4 regions of the Lysinibacillus sp. FSL M8-0134 genome follow, and region 3 is predicted to be linked to each of the others. Evidence: riboswitches for the same ligand, from Rfam matches in the RefSeq annotation. Region 3 holds a riboswitch; each other region holds the start of a gene.
The links. Region 3 has a riboswitch for cobalamin ahead of MKY49_RS02490 (ABC transporter substrate-binding protein). Riboswitches for the same ligand answer to the same signal wherever they lie in the genome.

Region 1 (7,581 bases), on a different contig from region 3:
TTTATTATCTGCTCAGCAACAAGGAATGATTCGTGATTCTATCGATCCATCACGTTCAGCAAAGCTTATTATTGGTCTCATAGAATCTGCTGCAGAACAAATTTATTTGTTTGATGATAGCAAAGATGAAACGATGAAGCTACTAAAGCTTGAGCTTCTAGACTTTTTATATCATGCACTTGGCCTACGTCACACATAAGTGGCGTTCTTCTTTACCTCGAAAATGACTGAATGTCAGTCATTAATATACTATATGGAAGGAAATTTTTTATGCAAAAAGAATGGGTTTATGTTGGACTAACAAGTTTATTTGAGTTGTTTTGGATATTTGGTTTTAATGTAGCTAACTCTTGGTGGCATTGGGTTATTATTGTGTCTATGATTGCTCTTGATTTTCACTTTTTATCAAAAGCATGTGAAAACTTACCTACTGGCACAGTCTACGCTATTTTTGCTGGAGCAGGTGCAATCGGTACTACATTAATGGATATTTTTATTTTCGATGGAGAATTTAATGCCATTAAAGGTATTTTTATGTTGATATTAGTATCAGGCGTTATCGGGTTAAAACTTGCAGATAGCTCATCAGCAGAGCATGAAGAACAGAAAGAGGTGAATGCATAATGGGTTGGATATATATAGTATTAGCAGCAATGTCAGAAATTATAGGTGTTGTAGGTTTACGCTTTTATAGTCAAAATAAAACCGTACGAAATTTATTAATATATATCGGTGGCTTTGGATTATCATTCGCCCTTTTATATGCATCATTCAATTATTTACAGTTAAGCATTGCCTATGTTGTTTGGGTTGGTATTGGTACTGTTGGCGCTGTGCTTGTAAATATCATTTTCTTTGGAGAATCAAAAAACCTAACACGTATTATAAGTATTATTGCTATTATCATTGGTGTTGCAGGTTTAAAAGCAGTCTCTTAATCGGACAATATTACAGGACGCCCCTCAGAGGCGTCCTTTTTAATCCACTTCTTGCTGTATCCAATCTTTTCCTTCTATTGTTCTTGTTACAATCATACTTGCCACAGTATCACCTGTAGCATTTACCATTGTAGCAGGAGGGTCTACTACTACTCCTATAGCAGAGATCATCGGTAAAGCTTGAACTGGTAGACCGTACAATGTGACTATAAGCATTTCTCCAATGAAACCTCCACCTGGAATACCACTCATCACAATACCTGATAGTAAGGCGACGCCAATTGCGGTTACAAAAGTACTGAATCCTGTAAAATCCATATTAAACACACCGAAAACAAACGCTATTTTCAATATGGCGGACAAGCATGAGCCATCCATATGAATGGTAGCACCAAGCGGTAATACGGTTTCACGAATATCCTTTGGCACTCCAATCTGTTTGGCAGCTGTTAGATTAACAGGCAGTGTTGCAAAGCTACTTCCTGTACCTAATGCTGTCACAGCAGGCGTTAAAATATTTTGCCAGAACTTTATAACTCCTACTTTTCCACCTGCAATAAAAGCGTATAAAGTAAAGCCGATTAAAAAATAAAGGATAGCAACAGGATAGTAGAGAATGATGGCTTTAGCATAATCCCCAAGCAATGCCGCTCCAAAATCCCCTATTAATGTTGCAAAATAAGCCATTAATCCAATTGGTGCATAGTACATCACTAGCTTGATGACCTTCATAAATACTTCCGAACCACTTATTAAAAAACGCGCAAACGGCTTACCTGCTTCTCCTGTTAATCCTGTGCCAAGCCCGATTAAGACAGCAAATAAAATAAGTGCTAGCATATTACTTCTGGATAATAAATTCATAAAATCAGGCACAGTGAAGGTGTTAACTAATTGTTCAGCAAAGCTTAAATCCTCTGTTGTTTCAGGGGATACAATCTGAACGGATACCTCAGCCCCAGGGGGATAAATAGTAACAGCAATTAACATGATAATGGCGGCAATAATGCCTGTTGCTATAAATACGAGCATCATTGAGCCCATAATTTTACCTAAACGTTTGAGGCTTTCCATACTAGCAACGGAGGATGCAATGGAGAAAAACACTAATGGCACAACAATCATAAATAATAAATTAATAAAAATATCACCAAAAGGCTTTAACACCGTAGCCTTCTCACCAAAAAGCAAGCCAATAATAACACCTAGAAGAATGGCAATTAATAAAAACATAGAAAACCGATAAGCCCTCAGTTTTCCCATCTTCACATCCCTTCAAGGATCATTTACACTTCAGTGATATTGCTTGTAAATTTTTTAAGCATGCTCCGAAGAACAATGTGACTTGCTAGACGCTATAAAAATTCGTATATCCCCTCTGCAATAAACTCCGCTGGGCCTCGCATCCAAACATGGTCATCGTCAGCCCATCGTATGTTTAAGTCACCTCCACTCAGATGAACAGTTATCTCTTCTCCCCTCTGACAAAAACCATTTAAAATAGCAGCTACTACTGCAGCACAAGCACCTGTTCCACACGCCTCCGTAACACCAGAACCTCGCTCCCAAACTCTAAATTGTAAGGCTTTTGAATGGATGACCTGTACAAATTCAACATTAACACGATTAGGAAATCTCACATCATTTTCTATAATGCCTCCTAGTGTTCTTAACGGCGCTTTTTCTATATCATCGATAAAAAATACCGCGTTTGGATTTCCTAAAAACAACGCTGTTAGGAACAAATTATGTGGAGGCACTGTAAATAATTCATTGATGACGAGCTTATTAGGGGTACCTAACATCGGTATATCTTTACGATACAATAAAGGTTTACCCATATCGACAATCACATCTATGACTGTATTATCCTGAACCACTACCTCTACGTACATAATGCCTGCTTTTGTTTCAATTGTAAAAAACTTTTGTCGCACAATTTGGCGTTCAAAAATATATTTTGCAACACAGCGAAGTCCGTTTCCACAGTTAGATCCCTCTGTACCATCCTTATTAAAAATGCGCATACCACAGTCAGCAATTTTAGAAGGTTGAATAATAATTAATCCATCCGAGCCAATGCCTGTATGGACATTTGCTATCTTTTTAGCTAATTCACAAAAGATATTGTCATTATAATCATACCTGAAAAGATCAAGATAAATATAGCTGTTGCCAATACCATGCATTTTCGTAAAGGCTATTTTCATACATTCACTCCTTGTAAAGGATGGTAGATGTATAGACTTTTAACTTTCTTATGATTGGTTAACCTTTTTGGCAAATTGCTCTGGAACATATGTAAGATAAGGCTTACCAGTTAGTGGATGTATTTGAATATCAGCAAAAACATGAAATACTTCCCGTAACAACGTTGGAGTAAGTACTTCTTCTGGCGTCCCATGACAAACTATTCGTCCATTCTGTAAAACGTAAATTTGATCACAGTACATTGCTGCGATATTTAAGTCATGTAAAGCCGCGACTACAGTTAAATGTAGAGTTTGAATTAAGTCCATAAGCTGGAGTTGATGCTGTATATCTAAATGATTCGTCGGCTCATCTAATATCAATACCTTAGCTTGTTGTGCCAGAGCACGTGCAACCATTACGCGCTTTTTCTCTCCACCGGAAAGAGAGCTAAAGCTTCGTTTCTCCAAATGTGAAATACCAGTTTGTAGAAGAGCATCTGCCACAATTCGGAAATCTTGTTCTTGATCAAGCTCCAATAGTTTTTTATGTGGCGTTCTTCCCATACTGACTAAATCATGTACTGTGAAGTCAAATAAAACAGGTGTTTCTTGACTAACAACGGCTAAATTTTTAGCAATCGATTTACTTGATTGCTTTAAAATATCTTGTTCGTTTAATAATACCATACCACTTTCCGGTTTTAGCAGACGATACATATTTTTTAGCAATGTGGATTTGCCGCTACCATTAGGGCCAATGAGTCCAACAAGTTGTTTTTCTTTTATTTGAATACTTACTTCATGTAGTATACGCTCATCGTAAATGGAGAATGATAGCTGCTTTGCTTCTAATGTCATATAAGTTAGTCTCCTTCACCGAAAGAATAATTGTTACGACGGAGTAGCCAAATAAAAAATGGTCCTCCACAAAAGGCCGTTATAATACCAATTGGCATTTCTTGAGGTGCGATGATTATTCGGGCAAAAGCATCTGCCCACACTAAAAAGATTCCTCCAATTAAAGCACTAATAGGTATCACATATTTATAGTTTGACCCCACAATTAACCGAACGATATGTGGAATGATTAATCCCACAAATCCAATAGAGCCACTGACTGCGACAAGTACACCAGTTAACAACGAAACAAGTAAAATGAGCTGAATACGAAATTGCTGTAAATTAACCCCTAACGTTACAGCTGCCTCTTCCCCTAGTAATAATAAATTTAAATTTCGATAGTGTAGCCATAGTAGCCCAAATACGAGGAAGAATATGAAAGCCGGGATTACAATATTATTCCACTTGGCTCCAGCTAGACTCCCTAGCATCCAAAACATAACAGCCTTTAAAGCCCCTTCTTGTTTCGACATCATCAAAATGAAATTGGAAACGGCCGTTAAAATAAAGGACACAGCCATCCCCGCCAATAACAAGCGAAAAATTGAGACACGACCACCAACTCGTGATAAGAAAAATACGAGCGCAATGGCAAGTAATGACCCTAAAAATGCAGATACAGAAAGAGCATAGATTCCTAAAAATGAAAAGGCACCTAAAATAATTACTGAGGTCGCTCCAACAGCTGCACCTGACGAAATCCCTAATATATAAGGGTCAGCAATGGAATTTCTCACAAGTGCCTGAATTGCTGCCCCAGCAATAGCTAGACCAGCTCCAACAATAGCTGCGAGTAAAACACGTGGTGCTCTTATTTGCCAAATAATGATTTCCTGTGAGCGACTCCAGTCTTGCTCTATGCCATTTTGTATAATGGGGATTTTAGAAAGAATAACTTTCCATACATAGAAGGGTGTAACTGATACAGACCCAACCATAACGGCTATTGTCATAGAAACGATTAATACGAAGAAAAGTATTAAGGAAAAAAACATAAATTTTTTATTCATCCGTTTAAAGCTCCTACTAAGTATTGATGGATGAAGCAATAAAAAAAGGTATTCCATACGAAAATACGCATAGAAATACCCTAGATTAAACAAAGTCAGAAAATATCCAGCTATTGTCCGTAATTGCTTGCATCCTCGTGGGCATTACAGGTATTACTAATGGCAGGTCTCCTGGCTTCGAATCAGCATCCTATAATGGCCTTCCCATACTAACACAGTGGCAAAAAATATTATAAGACTCCTCGTTACAGTTGCGGGACAGCGTCGGACTTCCACCGACTTCCCTTTTAAGTGACATTCAAAAAATATCACACCAATAGTACTTAAAGTTATAAAATTGTGACGATTCTATCATACATTTTTATAATTAGTTAGTCTACACTATAATTGAGTTAACTTAAAACTATAATAAGGTTGACACAATTATATTCGTTTTTTACACTAGCAGTAAGAAGGTTTATAACGAGGTGAAATTTATGGCTACTGCTACACAACAGAGTCATCATAAATTAAGAACTATTGACATTACCTATATTGGGTTATTCTCAACACTTATGATGATAGGGGCTAATATTACCTCCTTTGCCCCATTTATGATGGTGGGTGGTGTACCGATTACACTACAAACGTTTTTTGCTATTTTAGCAGGACTGGTTCTTGGTAGCAGAAAGGGTGCGCTCGCCTGTACAGTTTATATGTGCATAGGATTAGCAGGAGCGCCTGTTTTTGCTCGTTTTGGTGGGGGAGTTGGACAAATTTTAAGCCCTACCTTTGGGTTTATTATTACATTTATTGGAGCAGCATTTGTTGCAGGACTAATTGTAGAACGAAGTGCAACAAAGAAAAGCTATATTGCGGCAGCGTTAATCGCAACTGCGCTTAATTATTTCCTAGGGACAAATTGGATGTATTTTGCCTACAAACTATGGGCAAGTGCACCAGAGGTCTTTTCATATAAACTAGCTTGGCTCTGGATGATCCCCCCACTACCAAAAGATTTTATCTTAGCGATTTTCGCTGGCATCTTCGCCTATCGATTACAAAAAACATTGAAAATCATGCCCATTCAATAAATAATTCCTCACATCTTTCTTGTTAGATGAAAGATGTGATTTGATTTTTGGTAGTAGATCATGTCCATTATTTCTGCACATTTATTTGCTACAGTATTAGCAAATAGTGAGGAGGATATAACATGATATTCAAACAAAAATGGTCAATGGCACTACTATCAGTATTAGCTTTACTTACTTTATCTGCTTGTACGGTGGATCAAACGAAGCCTGCGTCTACATCTAATCATACGACTGAAGAAATGGATCATTCGACAATGAACCATTCAAGTTCAGGCGAAGTACCAGCTACATTAAAAATTGCTGAAAATCCGAAGTTTCCTGTAGGAAGTACAGCTATTATTACGAACGGGCATATGGACGGTATGAAAGGTGCAGAAGCAGAAATAGTCGGGGCCTATGATACGACTGCTTATGTTATTTCCTATGAACCAACTACAGGTGAAGAACCTGTTAAAAATCATAAGTGGGTCATTCACGAAGAATTAATTGATCCCGAAGAAGCACCTCTGGCTCCTGGTACAGAAGTAAAAACGGATGCAGCGCATATGGAAGGTATGGAAAATGCGCTTGTCCATATTGAAGAGGCTGTACAAACAACTGTTTATATGGTGGATTACACTTCCACTTTAAATGGTGAGGCAGTAAAAAATCATAAATGGGTAACAGAAGAAGAGTTAACTTCAAAATAATTTAAACAACCTCTCCCAGTAGGTATGGTAGAGGTTGTTTTCTAGTTTTTATGTTCAAGTGCTGCGGACTTATGCCATTTATAACCGATACCCCATACTGTTTGTAAATAATCATCCGCAGGGAAGCCGCTTTTTCTTAATTTTTCTCGTAAATTACGCACATGTGAATCAATCGTACGATCTTCAATCATTACATTATATCCCCAAACTGTGTTGATAAGATGTTCTCTGGAAAATACTTTATTTTGATGATTTAAAAATAAGGCTAGCATGGAAAATTCCTTTGGTGTTAATGAGATTGCCTTTTGTTGAAAATAAAGTTCAAACGCTTCCTTATCTAATCGTAGCCCCTCAAAGCATATAACTTTTTCATCTATTTTCGCCCTTCTTAATACCGCATGTATACGCGCTAATAACTCTTCCTCATCAAAAGGCTTTAAAATATAATCATCAGCACCCATGTTTAAGCCTTTTACAATATCAGCATGCTCTCCTTTTGCCGTAAGCATAATAATAGGCACATCCCAAAACTTCCTAATTTCCTGGCAAGCTTGCCACCCATCCATCTCCGGCATCATAATATCCAACAGAACTAAATCCACATGCTCTTCTTCTAAATAATCGAGTCCTTCTAGAACGGACGACATGGCTCTACAATGAAAAGTAGGCTCTAAGTAAAGGGTCAATAAATCTAACATTCTTGGCTCATCGTCTATGCATAAAATAGTCTTCATTCGCTTCTACTCCCTTAAACAATAATTCAAAAGTAGTCCCTT
Region 2 (7,581 bases), 2.2 Mb from region 3:
GTCAATGGGTGCACTTTTGGAATGCACCATCATCACGCCTTGGGCCACCTTCGAGAATTTTCCCATCATGCCAACAAGAGAAACTTGTTTGATGCCGAGTCGCTTACAATGTTTTAATGTAAAGCCGACAAAATCACCCATTTCAATAAAGGCCTCTTCTGGTAAATGAGGATATTGTTTCATCGCAAATTTTTCACTGCGACCACCTGTCGTTACCACGACATGCTCACAGCCTGCCTCTTTGGCAACGCTAATGGCTTGAACAATACTTGCCATATAGGCTGAACTTGAAAAAGGCACGACGGTTCCCCTTGTGCCTAAGATCGAGATGCCCCCAAGTATACCGAGTCGTCCATTTAACGTCTTTTTAGCAATCTCCTCTCCCTTCGGTACAGAAATCACCACATTCACGCCTCTTGTAATGTGAAATTCGTCCAGAACACCTTGGACAGTACTAACAATCATTTTACGTGGTACAGGGTTAATGGCTGCCTCGCCGACAGCTACTGGCAAGCCTGGCTTTGTTACACGCCCGACACCAATTCCTCCATCTAAATGGATGCCTGGTGTATCTGCCCAGCTTACTGTGCCAACGATGAGTGCCTGATGTGTGGCATCAGGGTCATCGCCAGCATCTTTAATCGTTTCACAGCTCACTGCATTTTCCTCAAAGGTACATTTTTCAATGGTAAAGGTTGCATCCCGACCAATAGGTAAATGAATGGTACTTGTCTCTTGTTCTTCCTTCGTAATAAGGGCCAGTAATGCTGCCTTTGATACTGCCGTCGCACAGGCTCCAGTCGTATAACCGTGACGCATGTCCTTGGGATCCTTTTTGGGCTTCCGCTCCATTATTTTTTCGCCTGCTCATCCGCTAAGAGTGAGATGGCGTTTAATGCGGCAACCGTCACTGTACTACCGCCTTTACGGCCAACATTTGTAATGTACGGAATACCTTCCAGTTTGAGCAACTCTTCTTTCGACTCAGCAGCTGACACGAAACCAACTGGCATCCCGATAATTAAATCTGGTTTTGCTAAGCCTTCCTTAATTAAACGAATCAATTCCAGTAATGCTGTTGGTGCATTACCGATTGCATAAATACCACCTTCATGCAACTTAGAAGCCTTTTGCATAGAAATGATGGCACGTGTTGTATTTTGTTTTTTCGCTTCTACTGCTACATCCTCATCTGCAATATAGCAATGCAGATCACCACCGTGCTTTTGGAAACGTTTTTTACCAGATCCACTTTCAATCATTTGGACATCGGCAATGACATGACGACCAGCAAGGATCGACTTAATACCCGCTTCAATGGCGCCGGGAGTAATAATGACACTACGACCTAGTTCGAAATCAGCCGATGCATGGATAATACGACGTACAATCTTCCATTCATCTTCGGAGAAGTCATGCTCACCCATCTCCTCTGCAATAATCGAGAAACTATAGTCGTAAATTTTATCTGGGTCTACTGTTAACGGTTTGAAATCTGTTTTAAAATCCATGGATAATGCCTCCTAAATAGTATGTTGAACAGCCTGTAAGACTTCTTCAAATGTTGAATATTGTTGCCCATATTGAATATTGGGTCTTGCTATCAAAATTGTTTCAATATTACAGGCAAGAGCTGCCTCTAGCTTTTCATCAACCGAACCGACTTTACCGCTTTCTTTGGTAATCATCAAAGTGACCCCATATTGACGAAAAAGGGCTTCATTTAATTCCTTTGAAAATGGACCTTGAATGGCTACAATATCACGTTGTGCAACACCAAGTGCCTCACATTTTTCCATATTGTCCAATCTAGGTAGCATGCGAGCGATCACTCTTGTATTTTCTAAGCCTTGTAAAACCTTTGTAAATGTCGCAAGTGTTTTACTGCCTGTTGTCAACATGATGACACCGCGTTTTTCTGCTGCTAGCTTGGCTGCCTCCTCATAATCCTTCACCACAGTAATAAGTGGATGCGTATAATGCTCATGCGCACGTTCATAACGGATATAAGGTACTTGCGCCTGTTTAGCTGCAGCCATTGCATTTTTCGAGGCTTCCTCTGCAAAGGGGTGGGAAGCATCTACTACCAATTGATAGCCCTGATCCAAAATAATGGACGCCATTTCTTCCGCTGTCAATCGACCTATTAAATGTGGCAAGCCAACATCAGCAAGACTTGAAGCTGCCGATTCTGTTACAACTGTGGCGGTTACAGCATGGCCTGCACTTTGTAAGGCAAGAGCTAGATCCCTTGCATCACTCGTCCCTGCTAACATGAAAATCATTTTACCGGCTCCTCTTCATGATGATGCTCGTGATGTTCGTGATCATGATGGTGGTGGTGGTGGTGGTCGTGACCATGATCGTGATCGTGATGATGGTGATGATGGGCATGACCATGAACCGCCGCATAGGCGCGATAATTTTCTAAATCTTGCATCCCTGTTGATGTACCGTTAACTGCTTGCTCAATACGCTCTAATAAAACATTTTGTAATCGTTCGTGGTAGCCAAAATAGTTAGCAATTTGAATATCACACGCTGGATATTGCTCATTAAATTTCTTACACATATCATTCATACGTTCCATTAAAATCCCTGTGAATAAAAAATAAGGAAGCATAACAATTTTTTTAGCACCTAGCTTGACACAGCGCTCGATCCCTTCTTCGACACGAGGATCCGTTACACCCATAAAAGCGCTTTCCACGTATTTAACAGGTAGCTCCTCCCATAAAAGACGAGTAATTTTATAAAAATCACCATTTGCAGATGGATCACTGCCACCTCGTGCAATTAATAAAATCGCTGTATCTTGCTCTTCCTGTTCCGCATTAAAACCAATTTCAGCGAGACGATCTTGTAATATCGCAAAGATTTCTTCATGAATTCCAATTGTTTGACCGTACGTGAAAGTAATATTCGGGTAATGCTCACGCGCATGCTCGATCTCTGCTGGAATATGTAGCTTCGAATGACCAGCATGCAGTAATATGATCGGTATTACATGAACCTCTGTCGCGCCCTTCTTCACGCAGTTTGTAATGCCCTCTTCAATATTTGGTGATGCAAATTCAAGGAAACAAGTTTCCACTAAAAACTGTTCATCAATACGAGGCTTCATTTGCTCGATAAATGTACGTACCTCATCATTCCCTGCTGCTAAACGGCTCCCATGGCCGACAAATAAAATCGCTTTCATCTCTTTTCTCCTTACCTAGTCGCCGCACGGAGCTGGCTCTACTTTTATTTTGGAAGACATATCTTGATACGTATAATGCAGTATCTTTTTCACACGTTTAAAGTATTTAAACAAGCGTTCATTTGGATGAGCATTTGCTTTATATTCTTCAATAATGTCTGTAATAAGTGGGAGTAGCTGTTCAGGCTCCAACCCTTCTACAACTGGCTGCGCTGCATGAGCCGTACGACCGACTGGCTTTGCTCCAATAAAAACATCAAATTTACTTTTACGATAGACGATGCCAATATCATCAAATACAGCTCGATAACAGGCCATACCACAGCCATTGAAGCCAATATTTAATGTTTTAGGTAAGGACATGCCGCCTAGTTTTTCTTGTATTTCTTCCGCATATGGAATGGAATCAGCCTTTTCACCATAGCAAAAATCACAAGCCTTCAATGACAGGACATCCCCAATAGGCGCTAATAAAAAGCCTACTTCCTGTAATTTCTCTGTAATGCGTTCAGGCTCTGTCGTCGGAATTTTTAAGTGGATTTGATGGTCTGGCGTATATTCCATCGTGCCCTCTTCTCCAACCACCTCTGCTAATGTCATCATTTGCTGTGGTGTGAAAAACTTATTGGCTACCCCAGGACTTACTGCTAGCTCAAAAATAGATTCTATTTTTTGCTGCACAAGCTTCGGCGGCGTGACCTTAATTGCACTTGTTCCTTTCACCATGGCGAGTGCCGCTGTTGCCATTTCAAGCGCTGTTTTTTTCGGCCGAGGCGTAGCCGCTACACTGGGTTTATTAAATCGTCCAGCATTAGGGTCTGCTGCAAAGTCATCACGTGCAGTCCCTGTCTCTTGGTTCATTGCCCACGGCTCATTTTCTTCACGTAAACGCTGATGTGGTCGTAATGGCTGTTTTTCTTCCCCAAGTGTATATTTACGCTGGTAGCCACGTGGCGTAATCATTTTATTATCATAGAAAAATGTCGATGAATTGCCGATAATCACGGTTGTCAGCATACCAATATCATGTTCGAGCATTTCTGCTAATGTTGTCATCGTCACTTCCTGACGTTCTCTATAGGCACTTTTTACAAGTCCTACTGGTGTGTCTGGCGAGCGATATTCTAAGAGAATTCGTTGTGCTTCTACAATTTGTCTTGTTCTCCTACCGCTTTTAGGATTGTATAAAGCAATAACAAAATCAGCCATTGCAGCAGCCTCGACACGCTTTGCAATTAAATTCCATGGTGTTAGGTGATCACTCAGACTAATGGTACAAGCATCATGCATAATCGGAGCCCCTAGTAAACTAGCACATGAATTGATTGCTGAAATACCAGGAACTATTTCTACTTCAATGCCTGTAGCTTCTGTCCAGCCTAATTCGATTAACACTTCGTACACTAATCCCGCCATACCATAGACGCCCGCATCCCCACTCGAAATTACGGAGACGATGCTGCCTGCTTCTGCTTGACGAACAGCCTCTTGAGCACGTGATACCTCTTCTGTCATTCCGGTACTGACAATAGACTTTGCACTGACTAAATCTTGAATAAGCTCTACATAGGTTTTATAGCCTATGATCATATCACTTTGTTGTAAAGCCTCTACTGCTCGTGTCGTAATATGCTTAAAATCTCCAGGTCCAAAGCCCACTACGAAAATTTTCCCTTTTTGCGCCATGCTGTTACCCCTCTTTCACCTTTTCGATCCCTTTAATGGCTGTCGTTTGTGCTGTACGCTGTAATGTACCTTCCCGAAGTGTAAAGACATGTTCGTTGTATAATGATTCATGATGTAAATCTTGTACGAGTATTCTTGCATGCTCTGTTGATGGCACTCGATACCAATTTCCTTGTGGATAGGCGATGACTACACAAGCATCCTTGCATCGTCCATTACAGCGCGTTCTTGTCGTATGTATTTCCTGATCGAGTGCTTGTCGCTGTATTTCATCTCGAATGGCTAAGGTAATTTCCTCAGCATCCTTTCTCATGCAGCTACTGCCATTGCAAATAAAGAGATGTGTTTTCATCCCCTCTAAATTCCATGTTGTCATCTTCTGTCTCCCCTCATTTGCTTTCTGGAAAAAGAAAAAACCCTCACTCTTAACGAAGAGTAAAGGTTTTGTAGAAGCCAAATAAAAACGAATAGAATAAAATACAGGTACTCGCTCTCGCTTCAACTTCTCCCTCCGAAAAGTTTGCATGCACAATCAAATAAGCAGGTTTCCTGACTTAAGCTTCATTTTACTATCGCACCTTCCCAAGTTTTCACCAGTGGTACCTGCGAATTCATCAGCTATTACAGTAGCGGGGGCTGTATTGGATTTTCACCAATTTCCCTATTATCTCGAGCTATTCGAGCACTTATTGACGTTTTATATGAAATTTATTATCTTCTTCAATTGTTTAGAAAACTGTCTCTATCATATCTTATTATTTTAAAATTTCAATATTTCTTTAAAAATTTATGACAAATTTATCAATTTTGCTCGAATCTTATTCTTTAAAAAACTAAGTACTCCTTACTTCTATCTAAATTTTCTATATGGATATGCAATTAAAAATTTTTATATAAAAAAATCTAGCACAATTATGGAAATTTATGTTACACTTTGTCGTGAAATCTCACAACTTTATGTTTTTTCGGTGTAAAATGCTTGCCATTTTACTTAAAAGGGAAGCCGGTTTGAATCCGGCGCGGTCCCGCCACTGTAATAGGGAGCTTTATAGATAATGTCACTGTCCAATGATGGGAAGACCTATAAAGTGTTGAACTAGAGCCAGGAGACCTGCCGAAAAAAAGGTGATCGTTTCAACCTACGAGGATAGGTGTGCGGCTTAGCAGATGAGAATGATTTGCTTTTTTTAGCTATGCACTTTTCCAGCAGCGGAGAAGTGCTTTTTTATTTTACGCACGCTACATTCTTAAAAAACTAATCGTTAGGAGGAAAGCTTTTGACATTTTCATGGTGGAAACTTAGTTATTTTTTATTGGCCTTGTTAATCGTGCCAAACCGGGCCTTTGCTATGCATATCATGGAAGGCTTTTTACCCATTGAATGGGCCATTTTTTGGTGGGTCATCACGACTCCCTTTATTATTCTAGGATTGCGTTCCATTCGAAAAACAATGGAAGAAAACCCTGAAACAAAAATGCTCTTAGGGCTTTCAGGAGCATTTGCTTTTGTGCTATCGGCCTTAAAGATCCCCTCTGTTACCGGGAGCTGCTCCCACCCAACTGGCGTTGGACTTGGAACAGTTTTATTTGGACCTTTAGCAATGAGTGTCATTGGGACGATTGTGTTATTATTCCAATCATTACTATTAGCGCATGGTGGTATCACTACTTTAGGAGCCAATGCCTTTTCTATGGCTATTGTCGGTCCGTTTATTGCTTACTTTGTTTTTAAAGGGGCTCAACAAATAGGGTTGTCATTTTCACTTGCCGTTTTCTTTGCCGCTATGCTTGGTGACTTAGGTACATATATTGTGACTTCTGTCCAACTAGCACTAGCCTTCCCTTCAGAGGTTGGAGGTTTTATGGCATCCTTTACAAAGTTCGCAGGAATTTTTGCCTTAACTCAAATTCCGTTAGCCGTTAGTGAAGGAATTTTAACAGTCATTGTGATGAATTTCTTGAAAAAATACAATGTCAGCGAATTAAAAACTTTACGTGTTTTCTCTACAAAGGAGGCACATTAAAATGAAACGTAATGTATTGCTATTAGTGATTGTAGTGCTGTTAGCCATCATCCCACTGTTCATCCAAAAAGGAGCAGAATTTGGTGGTGCTGATGGAGAAGCAGAAGCTGCTATTGGAGAAATCGATGCAGAATATGAACCGTGGTTCGACAGCTTATGGGAGCCGCCAAGTGGTGAAATCGAAAGCTTATTATTCGTCCTACAAGCCGCTATTGGTGCTGGTTTTATTGGCTACTTCATTGGCTATATGCGCGGCAAACATAAAGAAGGTTAACCAACATGTTGCTCATTGATAAATATGCCTACCTCAATAAGCTAGCGTTCGTTCATCCACTTGAAAAAATGATCTTTTCACTTGGACTACTTCTAGTAACGCTTATCATGAAAGATGAAGGTCTTTCACTCATTACATTTTTTGTAATGAGTGCTTTTATCATTATAGGTGCGAAAATCCCGCTTAAATACTATATTAAATTACTATTACTACCAGCTTTTTTCTTGCTGACGAGTCTCGTATCCATTTTACTAGCTATTACACCTTCAACCACTGTCTTACCTGCGCATGTTTGGTCTTTCACGTGGATGGCTTGGACAATATTCATCGGGAAAGCAAGTGTCCTAACTGCGCAACACTTGTTCTTTATCGTTCTTGGCAGTATTAGCTGTTTA
Region 3 (7,581 bases):
ATGGTGCCACTTGGTTCCGCTCTACAACATTTGGGGATGATAAAGACCGTGTGTTAATTAAAAATGATGGGTCTTTCACATATTTAACGCCAGATATTGCTTACCATGAGGATAAAATTGTTCGTGGCTTCGATAAGTTAATCAATATTTGGGGAGCTGACCACCACGGGTATATTCCACGTATGAAAGCAGCGATTCAAGCACTTGGCTATGATCGCGATACATTAGAAGTTGAAGTGATTCAAATGGTTCAGCTTTATAAAAACGGAGAAAAATTCAAGATGTCTAAACGTACAGGGAACGCAGTAACGATGCGTGAGCTTGTTGAAGAGGTAGGCCTTGACGCAGTTCGTTACTTCTTCGTGAAAACAGCTGGCGATTCTCATATGGACTTTGATCTTGATCTTGCTGTATCACAATCTAATGAAAACCCAGTGTACTATGCACAATATGCACATGCACGTATTTCGTCTATTTTACGTTCAGCAAATGAGCAAGGTTTTGCTGCCACAACAGAACATTTGAATCTGTTAACAGCAGAAAAAGAAATTGATTTACTGAAAAAAATCGGCGATTTCCCGAGAGTGGTTGCTGAAGCAGCGAAACACCGTACACCTCACCGTATCGCAAACTATATTCAAGAAACAGCAGCTGCATTCCATAGTTTCTATAATGCAGAAAAAGTATTAGATGCTTCAAACAAAGAATTAACAGAGGCTCGTTTAGCATTAATTACAGCTGTACGCACAACAATTGCCAACGCACTGCGTTTAATCGGCGTATCTGCACCAGAAAAAATGTAATCCTTTTTAAGCTCCTAACATGAAATGTGTTAGGGGCTTTTTTGATGGATAAAAAGCGAAAAGTGAGCGATAGATTTCTAAAAGTGACGGATAGAGCAATGAAAATGATGGATAAAGCTACAAAAGTGGTGGATAGAGCACTGAAAATGCCTGATAAACCTACAACTGAATGAAGAGAACACTAGATTATCTGCTTCACTCTTAATTTTTCTGTAAATTTCGAAAATTTTGTTGAACTTTACGTTAACGTCAATGGTATACTGTTGCCAATTAGGAGAGGGGGGATGGCTTTGATAACAATTCAGGAGGTAGCAAAGCAGTTTAATGTGTCAACACGTACTATTCGTTATTATGAGGAACTTGGCCTTCTTTGTCCCCATCGTTCATCTACCAATCAACGAACCTTTTCAAGGAAAGAATTGGCGAAGCTCAAGCTTATATTCAGAGGAAAGCGTTACGGCTTTTCGTTAGAAGAAATTAAGGAAATGGTTTTACTGTTTGATTTTGATCGTTCGGGTATTCAGCAATTGGAGCGAACAGTTGAATACGGAGAACAAAAAATTCAAGAGATAGATCACAAAATAGCCGAGCTTACACAAATGAAGCAGGAGTTACAACAAATGCATAGCATGTTTAATGAAAAATTAGCGACTTTAAAGGGAGAGATGCACGATGAATAGTTCCAATTTGTTAGCACGTAATGCCCGTAAGTATCCAAAAAAAGAAGCCGTTATTTGTCATGGCAGAAGAGTGAATTACCTTGATTTAGATGAGCAAGTGACGCGATTTAGTCATGCCTTGCTGGAGCAAGGAGTAAAGCAGGGTGATAAGATTTTAATCTTTATGCCGAACACTTTAGAGTTTGTTGTGAGTTATTTTGCCATTCAGCGTATCGGAGCTATTGTTGTTCCAGTTAATGCGAAATTTACATTGCAGGAGGTCGAATATGTGGCGCAGCATGCCGAAGCGAAAGCCATTGTCGTTCATGAGGCCATTTTTACTGCAGTCGAGCATCTAGCTATTGTCCCAATAAAAATTAAAACAGGCTCAGAAAAAGCAGGCTGGCTTCATTATGAAACGATGATACAAGATGCTAGTACACAACTGATAGATTGTCAGCTTCATGAAGATGACGCTTCGACTATTTTGTATACTTCAGGTACAACAGGTAAACCAAAGGGTGTGTTATTTAGCTATCGTAATATATTAACAGTGGCACAAATGATAGCGGTTGAAATGGAAGTTAAGCCTGAGAGTCGGATTTTGCTCATGATGCCATTAACACACTCGGCACCATTGCATTTATTTTTAATGGCAGGCTTATTAGTAGGTTCGACAAATGTGTTAACACCAACTTTTACTCCTGATCTATTTATTGATTCAATTGAACAGGAAAAAACAACGCATTTCTTTGGTGCACCTGTTGCTTATCTATTAACAGCGCAGATGCCAAGATTGAAATCAGCTGATTTGTCTTCAATGAAGTGGTGGGTCTATGGTGGTGCACCCTTATCCCAGCAAGAGGTTCGTTTCATTCAACAAGCATTTCGAACAAGTAATTTAACTTGTGTGTATGGCTTAACGGAGGCGGGACCAAGTGGCTCATTATTGTTTGGGAAGGAACATGAAACAAAGGCAGGTAGTATTGGTCAGCGGGCCCCGCTTGGTACAGAATTAAAAATTGTCAATGATAATGGAGAAGATGTAAGTGTTGGTGAAGTAGGGGAAATTGTATTACTAGGTGAGGGGAATATGCTTGGCTACTACAAGGATGAGGTAGCGACTAATGCGGCCTTTATAAATGGTTGGTTGAAAACAGGGGACTTAGCTCGAATGGATGAGGACGGCTTTATTTGGATTGTTGATCGGAAAAAAGATGTGATTATTTCGGGTGGTGTCAATATTTATCCGAAAGAAATAGAAGATTGCCTATTAGGTTATGAGGGCATATTTGAAGTGGCAGTTATTGGTGTGCCACATCCACAATGGGGAGAAACGGTGAAGGCGGTTTATTCTACTAATCAAGAAATTGATGAAGATGCTTTAAAAGAATATTTAGAGGACCATCTTGCGAAGTATAAAATCCCACGCATTTTTGAAAAAGTGAAAGCGCTACCACGAAATGCTTCAGGCAAAATTTTAAAACAATCCTTGAAGGGACAAGAGGTGAGATAGTATGAAAGTTTTACAACAGGAGAAAACGCGGCCGACGAATTTTTTTACTGATGATGAGACGCTCCAAAAAGTGATAGAAATGATGTTAGATCCAGAGTTTTTATCCTACGCAAAGCAAGAGCTAGCGGATTTCGGGGAGCTATGTGCAGGTGATATTGATGCAAGAGCGAAACATACAGATCGACAGGGGGAGCCTCGACTTCAAAGGTATGATGCTTATGGTGAAGAGATATCAGAGGTTTGGGTCAATGATGGCTACAAAAAAACAATTGAGGAGACATATAATACAGGCATTGTTGGCTACGTGCACAAGGATATTCCGCAGCTAGGGCGCAAAGGAAATTATGTCTATAGCTTTGCGCAAGGGTATTTGCTGTCCCATGCAGAGCCAGGTTTTTATTGTCCTGTGACATTAACAATGGCTACTGCCTATCTATTAGATCATTATGCTGATGACGAGGCTAAACAGCGTTTCTTACCACATGTTTGTGCAACAGGTGATACAGAGTTATATGAAGGAGCAACATTTTTAACTGAACGTCAAGGGGGCTCAGATGTAGGGGTGAATGTTGTGGAAGCGAGAAGGGAAGGCAATGAATTCCGCCTCTATGGTGAAAAATACTTCGCTTCCAATGCCGGTATGTGTGGGGTAGCAATGGTGTTGGCACGTCTAGAAGGTGCACAAGCAGGCTCTAAAGGATTAACCTTATTTGCTGTTCCTTGGCGTAAAGAAGACGGAACGGCAAATCATCTACGTATTCGACGACTAAAAGATAAGTTGGGTGTTCGGGCAGTTCCATCTGGTGAGGTTGAATTTGATGGTGCACTTGCTTATGTTGTAGGTGAACAAAGTAAGGGGATTTATTATATGCTGGAGGCACTGAATCTCTCAAGAATTTGCAATGCCGTAGCATCGATTGGGATTATGCGTCGAGGTTTCTTAGAGGCGAAGCATTATGTGACAAATCGATATGCATTTGGCAAGCCTTTAACACAATACCCAATGATTCAAGATACATTAGGGAAATTTGCAGCTAAGCTACATGTAGAAGTAGCGACCGTTTTTGATCTTATTCAATTATACGATAAAGTAACGAATGGGCATGGAACACAACAAGATGTTATTATGAATCGTTTATATATTGCCATTATGAAAAAGGAAACGGCAGAGCAAGCGGTTCATTATGCTAGTGAAGCAATTGAATTACATGGTGGCAATGGTTATATTGAGGACTTTGTGACACCGCGCTTACTGAGAGATGCTCAAGTGTTGACGGTATGGGAGGGCACGGCTAATATTCTGGCGTTAGAGCTTATTCGGTTAGTGGATAAGTATCAGGCACATGAGCTATTTGTCAGTGAGATGGAAGAACGGTTAGAAAAATTAAAAGATAGCGCTTTGGTGCAAATTGTGAGAGAGCAATTGGTGAAACTAGCTGGGATCTTACAAATTTTTAGTGCTTTAGATGATGCCACGAAAACATTTGAAGCAAAAGATGTTGCAAAGAAAATGGCGCTGTTATATGAAAGTGTCGTAGCAGTTGAATGGGCGCAAAAATTTGGTGGAAAGTATGAAAAGCTTGCGGACGTTTATTTAGAACAGGCATGGTCGTTGCGACAAATTGGAGATCAGATGAAAACCGTACAATATTTTTCTGATATTGTATAGAAGCTAGAAGTCGTCTTGAATGGGGGCGACTTTTTTTCGTTTTCATGTATAATAAAATCAACTGAATAGTATAAAGGTTCTTTACTTAAGTAAAGTGAAAAGGGAAAACGGTGTAATTCCGATGCGGTCCCGCCACTGTAAATGTGAGTTTTTTCAAAAGATGCCACTGATGATATTCGGGAAGGCTTGAAAAGACGTAATAAGCATAAGCCAGGAGACCTGCCTTTATAGTATAGACATAACAGCCTACGAGGATAGGGTGGTGGATTTTGTATCAGTTCTTTGGTGCAATGTTAACCCTTCATCATTCGTAGATGAGGGGTCTTATTTGTGTAGGAGAATTTCTGCCCAAATAAAGCACAGATCAACGAAGGAGGATTCACATGAAGAAATTTTGGAAGATAGGATTATCAGCATTTTTAACACTAGGGTTGCTAGCTGCCTGTGGCCAAGAGGAGAAAAACGACAAGTCGTCTAATGAACCGCAAACACAGCAAGAGACATCACAGGTGGACGAAGCAACTTTCCCAATGACCATAACAGATGCCATTGGCAAGGATATAACACTAGAAGCTCCTCCAGAGAAAATTGTTTCACTTATTCCAAGTAATACTGAAATATTATTTAGCCTTGGTTTAAAAGATGAAATAGTAGGGGTTACAGACAACGATGATTATCCACCAGAGGTAGCTGAAAAGGAAAAGGTTGGCGGTATGGAATACAATATTGAAAAAATTATTGCCCTCAACCCAGATATCGTTTTTTCACATGAATCTAGCATGTCTCTTTCAGAAGCAGCGATTGAACAGCTTGAGTCAGCGGGTGTAAAAGTATTTGTCGTCAATAATGCACAAGATTTTAATGAGACATACACGACGATTGAGCAGCTTGGTCGAGCTACAGGGAAATTGCCAGAGGCTGAAGAAGTTATTGCCAACATGAAGGCAAAGGTAGAAGAAGTGCTGGCCAAAGTAAAAGATGTTGAACCAAAGAAAGTGCTAGTAGAAGCATCTGATGAGCCAGATATCTATACAGCTGGGAATGGTACGTTTATGAACGCGATGCTTGAAATGATCCATGCAGAAAATGTAGCGGCAGATGCTGATGATTGGTATAAAATTGATGCAGAACAAATTATCGCTAAAAATCCAGATGTCATCGTGGTGACTTATCACTATGTACCAGATATTTTAACTAAAATACCACAGCGTGCTGGCTTCGATACAATTAATGCTGTGAAAAATAAAGCAATTGTACAAGTAGATGAAAACACAACAAGTCGTCAAGGTCCTCGTTTAGGAGAAGGTCTTGAAGAATTAGCAAAAGCGATCTATCCAGAGGTATTTAAGTGAAAAAAATAGCAGTAGCCTATTTAGTAACAGGCACGCTTCTTCTTATTAGCATCTGGTGTGGCGTAGCAATAGGCTCAGTGCATATTCCATTTGAAGTATTGTGGAATCAGGCGGTTGATGAAACAGCCGCCAATATCTTTTGGAAAATCCGCTTGCCACGTGTATTGTTAGCGGGACTAGTAGGGGCTTCTCTAGCTATTGCAGGAGCTGCCTTTCAAGGTTTGCTAAAAAATCCATTAGCAGATCCATATACACTAGGTGTTTCATCTGGTGCTTCGGTTGGTGCTGTAATGACGATCTTTTTTAGCCTATCTATTCCTATTGTAGGTTTATATGCATTACCCATTTTTAGTATGATTGGCGCTATTATCACGATGGTAGTTGTGATGAGTTTTGCTAGAATGGTAGACCGTTCATTAAAAATGGAGACATTGATATTAACAGGTGTTATTTTTAGTTCATTTTTAGGTTCACTCATTTCTTTAATGATTGCTTTATCTGGTGAAGAGCTACGCCAAGTCGTTGGTTGGTTACTTGGATCTGTATCAATGCGTGGATGGCCATATGTCCAAATGATTATCCCGTTTGTTTTGATTGGCTCACTTATGCTATGGACACAAAGAAGAGAGCTAAATGTTTTATTATATGGTGAAGAGAGAGCGAAACATCTTGGGGTTAATGTAAAGCGGAGTAAGCATTTGATTTTAGCAGGTGGGTCCATGTTAACGGGAGCGGCTGTAGCGGTTTCTGGGACAATTGGTTTTGTAGGCTTAGTTGTGCCGCATATGACAAGAATGATTTGGGGTTCTGATCATCGCCATTTATTGCCATTATCATTTTTAAATGGCGCCACATTACTGATTATTTGCGATTTAGTAGCACGAACAATTATCTTGCCCAGAGAGCTACCAATTGGTGTGATTACAGCATTTATCGGAGCACCTGTTTTCTCCTATATATTTTATAAGCAACGAAGAAGCAAGGGGGTACGGGCATGATTGTGGTCGAACATCTATCAGGTGGCTATGAAGACGTAGCAATCGTCAAGGATATAAGCTTCACTGTTGAGAAGGGGAAAATTCTAGGTATTCTAGGACCGAATGGTAGTGGGAAATCCACATTATTAAAGGTAATGAGTGGTATACTACCAGCTATTGATGGAACAATTACTATAGATGGGAAAAATATCCTTTCCTATAATGCTCGTGCTTTGGCGAAAAAGATGGCTGTACTACCTCAGCTTCATGCAAATGCTTTTTCAAACAGTGTGAGAGAGGCCGTTTCACTTGGGCGCTACCCGCATCAAACAGGTTTTTTCTCGAGTTGGTCTGAACAGGACGAACAGGCTGTACAACATGCTATGCTACAAACAGGCGTGAAGCGTTATGAGCATACTGCCATGGAATTTTTATCTGGCGGTGAACAGCAAAGAGTTTTTGTTGCACAAGCATTAGCTCAAACAGCTGAAATTTTACTGCTGGATGAACCAACGAATCATCTTGATATTGCACACCAACGTCAAATTTTAGATTTGGTTCGGCAGGAAGCTGTGGAGTGTGGTTTAACGGTAGTGATGGTCCTA
Region 4 (7,581 bases), 1.4 Mb from region 3:
CATCAAAGCCGTTATCTTCGACGTTGACTTTGACATATTGGCGGGAGCGTTGTTCGAAGAAGTCAGTTTTGCCAAGGTCTACATCTTCATAGGCTTTAATCCATTTTAATGGATTTTTGCGGTAGCCCTCGAATGGACGGTCTACGCCAAGCTGATTACAGCGAACATTGGCATAGAAGTGGACATAATCATGGACGTCCTCAACATCAAGGCCTTCAATTTTATCGCCGATGACTTCATTGGCCCAATCGATTTCTAGTTGAACGGCTTCGCGGAAGATTTCCTGAACACGAGCCTGACGTTCAGGTGTATCGTATTCTGGATATTCCTCTAATAATTCTTGATAAATTTTCACAAATAAATCGACATGGAGCTGCTCGTCACGATTAATATAATTGATCATTGTAGACGTAGCGACCATTTTTTGATTGCGTGCTAAATGATAGAAGAAGGCAAAGCCCGAATAGAAGAATAAACCCTCTAAAATGACATCATAAATAATGGCCTCAAGCATATTTTCGACAGTCGGCTCCTCTGAGAAAGCCTGGTAGCCTTTTATAACAAAATCATTGCGTCGTTCTAGAACAGGCTCTGTACGCCAAAAATCAAAGGTACGATCCTGCTCATCCTTGTTGACGATACTGGAAAGCACATACGAATAGGAATGATTATGAATAACCTCTTGCTGCGCTAAGATAATCATTAACGCATTTAAACTAGAATCTGTTAAATAATCGGCTACCTTACCTGCAAAATCAGTTTGCACACTATCTAATAGCGCTAATAAACCGATAATTTTTAAAAATGATTCTTGTTCATCTTTCGTCAGCTCAGGGAAATGCTTAACATCATTGCTCATATTAATTTCAAATGGTGTCCAGAAGTTTCCTAGCATTTTTTTATATTTAGGGTACGCCCAGCTAAAGCGGACATCATCCCAATTTAAAATATTGGAGGAGCGCCCATTAACGATACCTGTAGAACGGTTAGGTGCTTCCTTATCCATAATTTGTCGTTTCGTAATCGTTGTCATTGTTTTTCCTCCTAGCTTGCACAAGACTCACATTCTAATAATTCTACTGATGTGGAGCGTACATAATAGGTCGTTTTCACACCACTTGCCCAAGCATTCATATGCAGTGCCAGTAAATCCTTTGCTTTAATCGTATTTTGAACATATAAATTTAGTGAAATGCCTTGGTCAATGTGGCGAGCACGGGCTGCATTTTGTTTGATTGTCCAATTTTGATCGATGAAATAAGCTGATTTATAGTACCAAGTCGTTACGGGTGATAAATCTGGTACCGTTACAGGAATTTTGTAATCCTTCTTCTCTTCTGAGTAGCTCTTTTGGAAAATCGGATCAATTGACGCCGTACTTCCTGCTAGAATCGATGTCGATGAGTTAGGGGCTACTGCCATAACATAGCCATTTCGCATTCCCTCTTTCGCCACTGCCTCACGTAAAGCATTCCATTTGTCGCTGTCATAGCCGCGCTTTTCAAAATAGGCACCTGTTTGCCAATCAGAGCCCTCGAATAATGGATACGCTCCTTTTTCGCTTGCTAAAGCGTTAGAGGCACGAATTGTTAGGTAGGCGATGTCCTCATAAAGCTTGTCCGCAAATTCTACAGCTTCATCTGATTCCCACTGAATTTCCTTTAAGGCTAATAAATGATGCCAGCCAAATGTGCCAAGTCCAATACCACGGTAGCGTAGGTTCGTACGCTCTGCTTGTTTCACAGGGATAGTATTTAACGCAATAACATTATCAAGCATACGTACCTGAATCGGAATTAACCGCTCTAAGACACTAGCAGGCACGGCTCTTCCTAGATTAATAGAGGACAAGTTACAAACCACAAAATCTCCAGGCTTGCGACGAGTCACGATAACATCGTCTTCTAATGTAATGGATTCAAACTCCGTTGCTGACATATTCTGGAATATTTCTGTACACAAATTCGAACTATAAATCATTCCTTCATGCTTATTCGGATTCATGCGGTTCACTTCATCTCGGTAAAACATGAATGGAACGCCAGTTTCGAGTTGTGAGCGCATAATACGCTTCATAATATCGATGGCTGGTACTACTTCACGGCTTAATAATGGATTAGCAATACATGCTGCATATTTCGTGCGGAAGGAGCCATTGCCCTTTGTTTCATCGTAGAAATCCTCTAAAGAGAAGCCCATCACTTCACGTACTTCATGTGGATCAAATAAGTGCCATTCTCCACGGGCTTCTACTGTTTCCATAAATAGATCTGGTAAACATAGCCCTGTGAAAATATCATGGGCACGTAGTCGTTCATCACCATTGTTTAAGCGTAAATCTAAAAACGTAAAGACGTCCTTATGCCAAACATCAAGATAAACCGCGATGGCTCCTTGACGTTGCCCTAGCTGATCGACAGAGACAGCCGTATTATTGAGCTGCTTAATCCACGGTAGCACACCACTTGATGCACCTTTGAAGCCTTTAATGGACGAGCCACGGCTACGAATTTTGCCCATGTAAACGCCTATACCACCACCATATTTAGACAATGTTGCAACATCGGTATTCGTATCGTAAATGCTTTGTAGGCTGTCATCCACTGTATCGATGAAGCAACTTGAAAGCTGACCATGTGTCTTACCAGCATTTGATAGTGTCGGTGTTGCAACAGTCATATATAAATTACTCATCGCCCAGTAAGCTTCTCGCACTTTTTCTAGACGATTTTCTGTTTCATCCTGCATTAATGTCATGGCTATGACCATCCAACGCTCTTGTGGGAGCTCTACAGGTGTTTTTGTATAATCACGTACAACATAACGATCCATTAATGTCTTCAAGCCAATATACGTGAATAGCTCGTCACGACTAGGTTCTAAATAGCTTGCTAATTGTTGAAGCTCCTGCTCACTATATTTTGTTGTTAAGCTTTCATGATATAAGCCCGCTTCAGTGTATTGTGCAAGATGAGCTGGAAATTCTTGATAAACATCCTTTGGTGAAACGCCACGTCGCGTTGCAAATTGATCGTATAATTTTTCTAAATAAATGTGTGCAGCCACAAATGTCCAATAGGGCTCTTCCTCATCAATTAGGCTAAGTGTTTGTAAAATCATCGCATCCGCCCATGCTTCAAATGTGGCATTGTCGTTTTTTCGTAGCCAACGATCCGATAACCTTACAAAGCTTTCAAGCTCATCCTCCGTATAACTATTTTTTAACTTAGCTAGTTGCTGTTCGATTTGAATTGTCATGTACACATTCTCTCCCTTTCTTTCTCCAAGCAACACAAAAAGCGATCACGCAACATCTATCGGTTACGTGATCGCTGTAAAATCGGAAATGGAAATGAAGGACATGCACACAAAGAAGTGAACAAATCTCTCGCCTCCACTTCTCAATCCCCGAAGAATGTGTTGCTGTCTTGAACAACTCGGCAGGTCTCCTGGCTCATGCTTCCTCCAAATAATCTCCTTCCCGTTTTTTCAACAGTGGCCTCTTGATTATTTGTCAGCACTTACAGTTGCGGGGACAGCTTCGGCTTAAGATGACTCTTGTTCCGAATTCCCTTTTAAACCATATTGGTACCGCTTGTCCAAATACTATATATTGTGTTTTAACTCCTAAACAAATCTAACATATTGTGTTTCGTGTTGCAATAGGTGTTTCGTACCTTGCGATTTTTAACGCAGCCCTTTTGCTCGAAACAAGCCCTATTACGGTGCAGTTTTGCGTAGTTTTTCAAAATTTCTTTGGAAAAAATTTTGTGCCTGCTGCTCTTTTTTAGGATCGATGCCAAGCAAAATGACCGAACAAGGACCTGCTGATTTGGTCAGATCAAGCGAACTTTCAACTTGTTGCTGTCCAAAAAGACGCGCTAATTCGCCTTGTAGCCCCTTTGACCCGACTGGCCAAACTTGCTGCACGATCTCCGCCTGCCATGCCTGAAAAATGGGCTGAAGCTGTGCTACGTCTTCTGGCTGCGCTAACACTTCTTCCCCTACAAGCGGCAAGCCATAAGTGTACCAGCTGAGCTGTTCATGGTCAAATGGTTGACGTTGTTGTATTTCCCCAAGCATCGTAATGGCTACACCTGACTGTAGCGTGGGCATATTCGATTCCGTACTTCCTGCAATTGCAGGACAGGCTATACCAGTTTCCTCAAACACCTGTTGAATACCTCTTTCATAACGTTTCCATGCCGTATCACCAGAGAAATTAGCGAGTAAAACTTGGCAAGGTAATGCCTGTGCCGCAAGCTGCTCTAAAAATGTCACACGTGCTGTCATGTAAGCTGTTAGTTGGTCAGATGCTGACACTACATCTTGTGGCTTTTCCCCAATGGCTGCCGCATTATCCATTGTCACAATGAACGTGCCCACTTTCATAGCATTTCTCATTGAACGCGTCCTTCCTTACGTAAAAAGACCTTTGATAAAACCGGCATCACTACCGCAACAATGACTAGGTTAATAACGGTTGCCATGAAAATGCTACCTAATGCACCCCAGAAAAAGGCAGGGCTAATTAAAAAATAAAACGGTAATGGTGCCACAATGCCATTCAATACGAGTGCAACTGGCCATTTCCAAACATGTAGACCTTTTCTATGCATCACACCAAAGATCCATACGACGATGAACATTTCGAACGCGATGATAAGATGTAGTGGTCCTAATGGAAATCCAGCAGTCAACGCTGTAATAAAATGACCGATAAATCCAGCAAGCCCTGCTAAAAATGGGGATAAAAAGACTACGCCCAAAAAGGCAGGAGCCGAGTCGAGTGCAGCAGTCGAAATAAATGCCGGCACCTTAATGACTGCCCCTACTGCACAAATGGCAGCAACCATTGCCGTCAATATCCAATTCCTTAATCTTTGTCGATCCATTCCATGTCCTCTTTTCTGTAGTATGTCTACCTTACTTCAGCTGTTCGGCAATTCCGTACCAAATACGTACAACTTGCTCAGCTTCAGTAAATAACACCTGATATAAGCGACCACATGTATCGCGTAGGAGTCGCGCTTGTTTGTCTATTGGCACAACACCACGCCCCATATCGTTAACAATGAGCGCTAGCGTACAGTGCTGTTCAAGCCTCCTTAAAGTTGCAAGTACCGCTTGAACCACTTGGTCATCGTCCTCTAGATTTTGTGTCACCAACCAGTTTTCTAAATTTCTAATTACCAGTACTTCACAGGCCGGTGCAATCTCTGGTAGATCGCCATCGACAAGGGCGACCTGTCGCTCTTTATACAAGCCCATCACATAGTCGGTTTTACCGTTATAGGCGCCTCCAATAAAGACGTGCATCTTGCTCCCTCCTCCCAAGCCTTTCTTGTAAACGTTAAAATAAATTGTTTGTCATGTGGCACATCATACGACCAAAAAGGCTGTTCTGTTGGGGCAAAGGCGACGAGTAAGGCACGAATCACCCCGCCATGCACCACTAAATCATACTGATCCTCATCCTTCGGTAAATGGCAAAAGCCTTCCACAGCACGTGCCACAAAGTCATGAAAAGCCTCTCCTTGTGGCGGTGGCATCTTAATCGGATCATCTAGCCATGCACGATAATGAGCATTCGATTTTAACTCATCATATGTTTTCCCTTCAAATGCACCAAAATTCGTCTCACGAAAGCGAGCATCTGCATGATAGCTTGCGTTCGGAAAATAATGAGCGGCGGTTTCTCGACACCGCCGTAAATCACTCCCATATACGTTTGTTACAGCATCGTCTATAACTGAAAGCGTGGTTGGATCAGCTAATGGGGCATCTGTCCAACCAAGATAGCGTTTTTCTAGATTCTCCTTTGTTGGCGCATGCCTCATCAAGCGCACAGTAACAATGTCACCCATAGCACAACCTCCATCCCTTCAATAGATGCACCAAGTAAATCCCCTGATACACCACCAAAATTACGTAGCGTAAATTGTCTAAAAATCATCAGTGCGAATGCTAAAACAATAACTAATACAATGGGCAGCAGAGAGAACTGGGTGAAAATCAAAACAACCGTCAGAGCTATGCCAAGTGATAGCAGCATGAACACTTTTAATAGACTTGCGTGAATATGGGATTTAAAAAAATAGGCGAGACCTTTTTCTTTCGAACAGTCGAGGGACATAAAATAAAAGCTCATCCCAACTCTAGTCAGAAAAGGCACAAACAGCACCATCCATAAGGCGAATTTCTGTTGGACGAAAAGCTCATGGAGGACAACAAATTTCCCCATTAGTAAAAACAGCACAGACAATACACCGAAAGCGCCAACACGTGGATCATCTAAAATTTCTACCCGCTTGTCCCGATCTCGGTAGGAAAAATAAGCATCGCCCATATCAATAAAGCCATCTAAATGCAAACCACCTGTCCATAAGGCAAAAAGCGCTATGATTATAAAAGCTAGCATGACTTCACTGCTCGCTGTCCACTGTGTGAGACCATAGAGTACGGCTGCCACAGTTGTTCCCATTAACGCTCCTATCCACGGTAAACAGGCGAACATCCCTGTAATCGTTGGCCTAGTTAACGGTAGCTCTTTATGTACTGGCAAAACCGTAAAAAATTGAAATGCCAATTGTAGGCTATGCCAAACAGTTTTCATCGTCTTGCCTTCTTTCTCGATTATTTCCATCTCTTTACAATACCATAATTCATTTCATAGGCCTCCTGTGCAATGACAACGAACCATTGATGCCATTGGCCGAGTGTTCGTCGGTATAACTCTACTTCATCACTATCATATGGTGGCTCATCAAACAGTTCATTGGAGACAACTAAAAAAGTCACATCCTTATTTAGTAATGAAAGGATGGCCTGTTTGATGTTCAGTAGCTTGTTTTCTAAACAGCCTGGCTGATCTATACATGGCGTACCACTGTCAAAGCCCTCATAAAAAGCATTTGTTAGCCACGTTGTCACGCAGTCCCACAGCACCACATCCCCATTTTGGAGTGTTGCTAAAACCTCTGCCATGTCATAGGGTGCCTCCACCGTTAGCCACTGCACAGGTTGTGCCTGCCGATCTGCCTGATGTCGGTCAATCCGCTTAGCCATTTCACGATCTAAGGCGATGCCAGAAGCCAGATAAATTAAACGTTTTGTGGGACCTAGCTGTGCTTGGTAATGCTGAATCGCTGTTCGCTCAGCAAAATGGGATTTCCCACTACGAACACCACCTGTAATAAAAATGAGTGGCATCAGGACACCTCCTATTGTAAATGATGAAGATTGCCAATTTCTTTCACAGCCCATTGTTGCTCTTGTCGTTCAATCACTGTCACACTTGTTCCATGAATGTATGGGGCTGTCCATAGCTCACTTATACTTCGCTGTAAAATAGCGTTAACGATACATTTAATGGTTACTGCATGAGAGACAATGAGTACCGTTTCATCGGGATGTTGATCCGCTATTTTCTTTAATGTAAACATGGCTCTTTCTGTCACAGCACCAAAGCTTTCCGTATGTGTTGCAACAAACTGTGCTGGGTAATTAGTATAGAGCTCATAATCAAGCTTATGATTGGCGAGAATGTCTTCAATTGTTTGGCCTTGCCAATCCCCTAAA

Region 1: another riboswitch for cobalamin. It lies ahead of MKY49_RS20035 (FecCD family ABC transporter permease); the one in region 3 lies ahead of MKY49_RS02490 (ABC transporter substrate-binding protein).
Region 2: another riboswitch for cobalamin. It lies ahead of MKY49_RS13900 ((2Fe-2S) ferredoxin domain-containing protein); the one in region 3 lies ahead of MKY49_RS02490 (ABC transporter substrate-binding protein).
Region 4: another riboswitch for cobalamin. It lies ahead of MKY49_RS09205 (ribonucleoside-diphosphate reductase subunit alpha); the one in region 3 lies ahead of MKY49_RS02490 (ABC transporter substrate-binding protein).

Annotation. Positions count from the first base shown of each region.
Region 1 covers NZ_JBBPAJ010000002.1:37,944-45,524, forward strand. The annotation lists gene MKY49_RS20005 (TetR family transcriptional regulator) at 1-199, shown strand, start outside; gene MKY49_RS20010 (DMT family transporter) at 271-624, shown strand; gene MKY49_RS20015 (DMT family transporter) at 624-938, shown strand; gene MKY49_RS20020 (dicarboxylate/amino acid:cation symporter) at 978-2,201, opposite strand; gene dapF (diaminopimelate epimerase) at 2,294-3,148, opposite strand; gene MKY49_RS20030 (ABC transporter ATP-binding protein) at 3,197-3,988, opposite strand; gene MKY49_RS20035 (FecCD family ABC transporter permease) at 3,994-5,040, opposite strand; cobalamin riboswitch at 5,185-5,373, opposite strand; gene MKY49_RS20040 (biotin transporter BioY) at 5,517-6,113, shown strand; gene MKY49_RS20045 (YdhK family protein) at 6,236-6,805, shown strand; gene MKY49_RS20050 (response regulator transcription factor) at 6,847-7,539, opposite strand; gene MKY49_RS20055 (HAMP domain-containing sensor histidine kinase) at 7,511-7,581, opposite strand, start outside.
Region 2 covers NZ_JBBPAJ010000001.1:2,708,588-2,716,168, forward strand. The annotation lists gene MKY49_RS13875 (cobalt-precorrin-5B (C(1))-methyltransferase) at 1-852, opposite strand, end outside; gene MKY49_RS13880 (precorrin-8X methylmutase) at 852-1,511, opposite strand; gene cobK (precorrin-6A reductase) at 1,524-2,285, opposite strand; gene MKY49_RS13890 (sirohydrochlorin chelatase) at 2,282-3,202, opposite strand; gene cobJ (precorrin-3B C(17)-methyltransferase) at 3,218-4,888, opposite strand; gene MKY49_RS13900 ((2Fe-2S) ferredoxin domain-containing protein) at 4,893-5,264, opposite strand; cobalamin riboswitch at 5,411-5,593, opposite strand; cobalamin riboswitch at 5,838-6,021, shown strand; gene MKY49_RS13905 (energy-coupling factor ABC transporter permease) at 6,166-6,912, shown strand; gene MKY49_RS13910 (energy-coupling factor ABC transporter substrate-binding protein) at 6,914-7,186, shown strand; gene cbiQ (cobalt ECF transporter T component CbiQ) at 7,192-7,581, shown strand, end outside.
Region 3 covers NZ_JBBPAJ010000001.1:476,394-483,974, forward strand. The annotation lists gene argS (arginine--tRNA ligase) at 1-803, shown strand, start outside; gene MKY49_RS02470 (hypothetical protein) at 848-976, shown strand; gene MKY49_RS02475 (MerR family transcriptional regulator) at 1,094-1,483, shown strand; gene MKY49_RS02480 (class I adenylate-forming enzyme family protein) at 1,476-2,978, shown strand; gene MKY49_RS02485 (acyl-CoA dehydrogenase family protein) at 2,980-4,647, shown strand; cobalamin riboswitch at 4,705-4,888, shown strand; gene MKY49_RS02490 (ABC transporter substrate-binding protein) at 5,031-5,999, shown strand; gene MKY49_RS02495 (FecCD family ABC transporter permease) at 5,996-6,997, shown strand; gene MKY49_RS02500 (adenosylcobinamide amidohydrolase) at 6,994-7,581, shown strand, end outside.
Region 4 covers NZ_JBBPAJ010000001.1:1,853,247-1,860,827, reverse strand. The annotation lists gene MKY49_RS09210 (ribonucleotide-diphosphate reductase subunit beta) at 1-1,033, opposite strand, end outside; gene MKY49_RS09205 (ribonucleoside-diphosphate reductase subunit alpha) at 1,045-3,258, opposite strand; cobalamin riboswitch at 3,422-3,611, opposite strand; gene MKY49_RS09200 (hypothetical protein) at 3,721-4,404, opposite strand; gene MKY49_RS09195 (ECF transporter S component) at 4,401-4,895, opposite strand; gene MKY49_RS09190 (bifunctional adenosylcobinamide kinase/adenosylcobinamide-phosphate guanylyltransferase) at 4,927-5,271, opposite strand; gene MKY49_RS09185 (histidine phosphatase family protein) at 5,271-5,867, opposite strand; gene cobS (adenosylcobinamide-GDP ribazoletransferase) at 5,840-6,616, opposite strand; gene MKY49_RS09175 (bifunctional adenosylcobinamide kinase/adenosylcobinamide-phosphate guanylyltransferase) at 6,637-7,212, opposite strand; gene MKY49_RS09170 (histidine phosphatase family protein) at 7,224-7,581, opposite strand, start outside.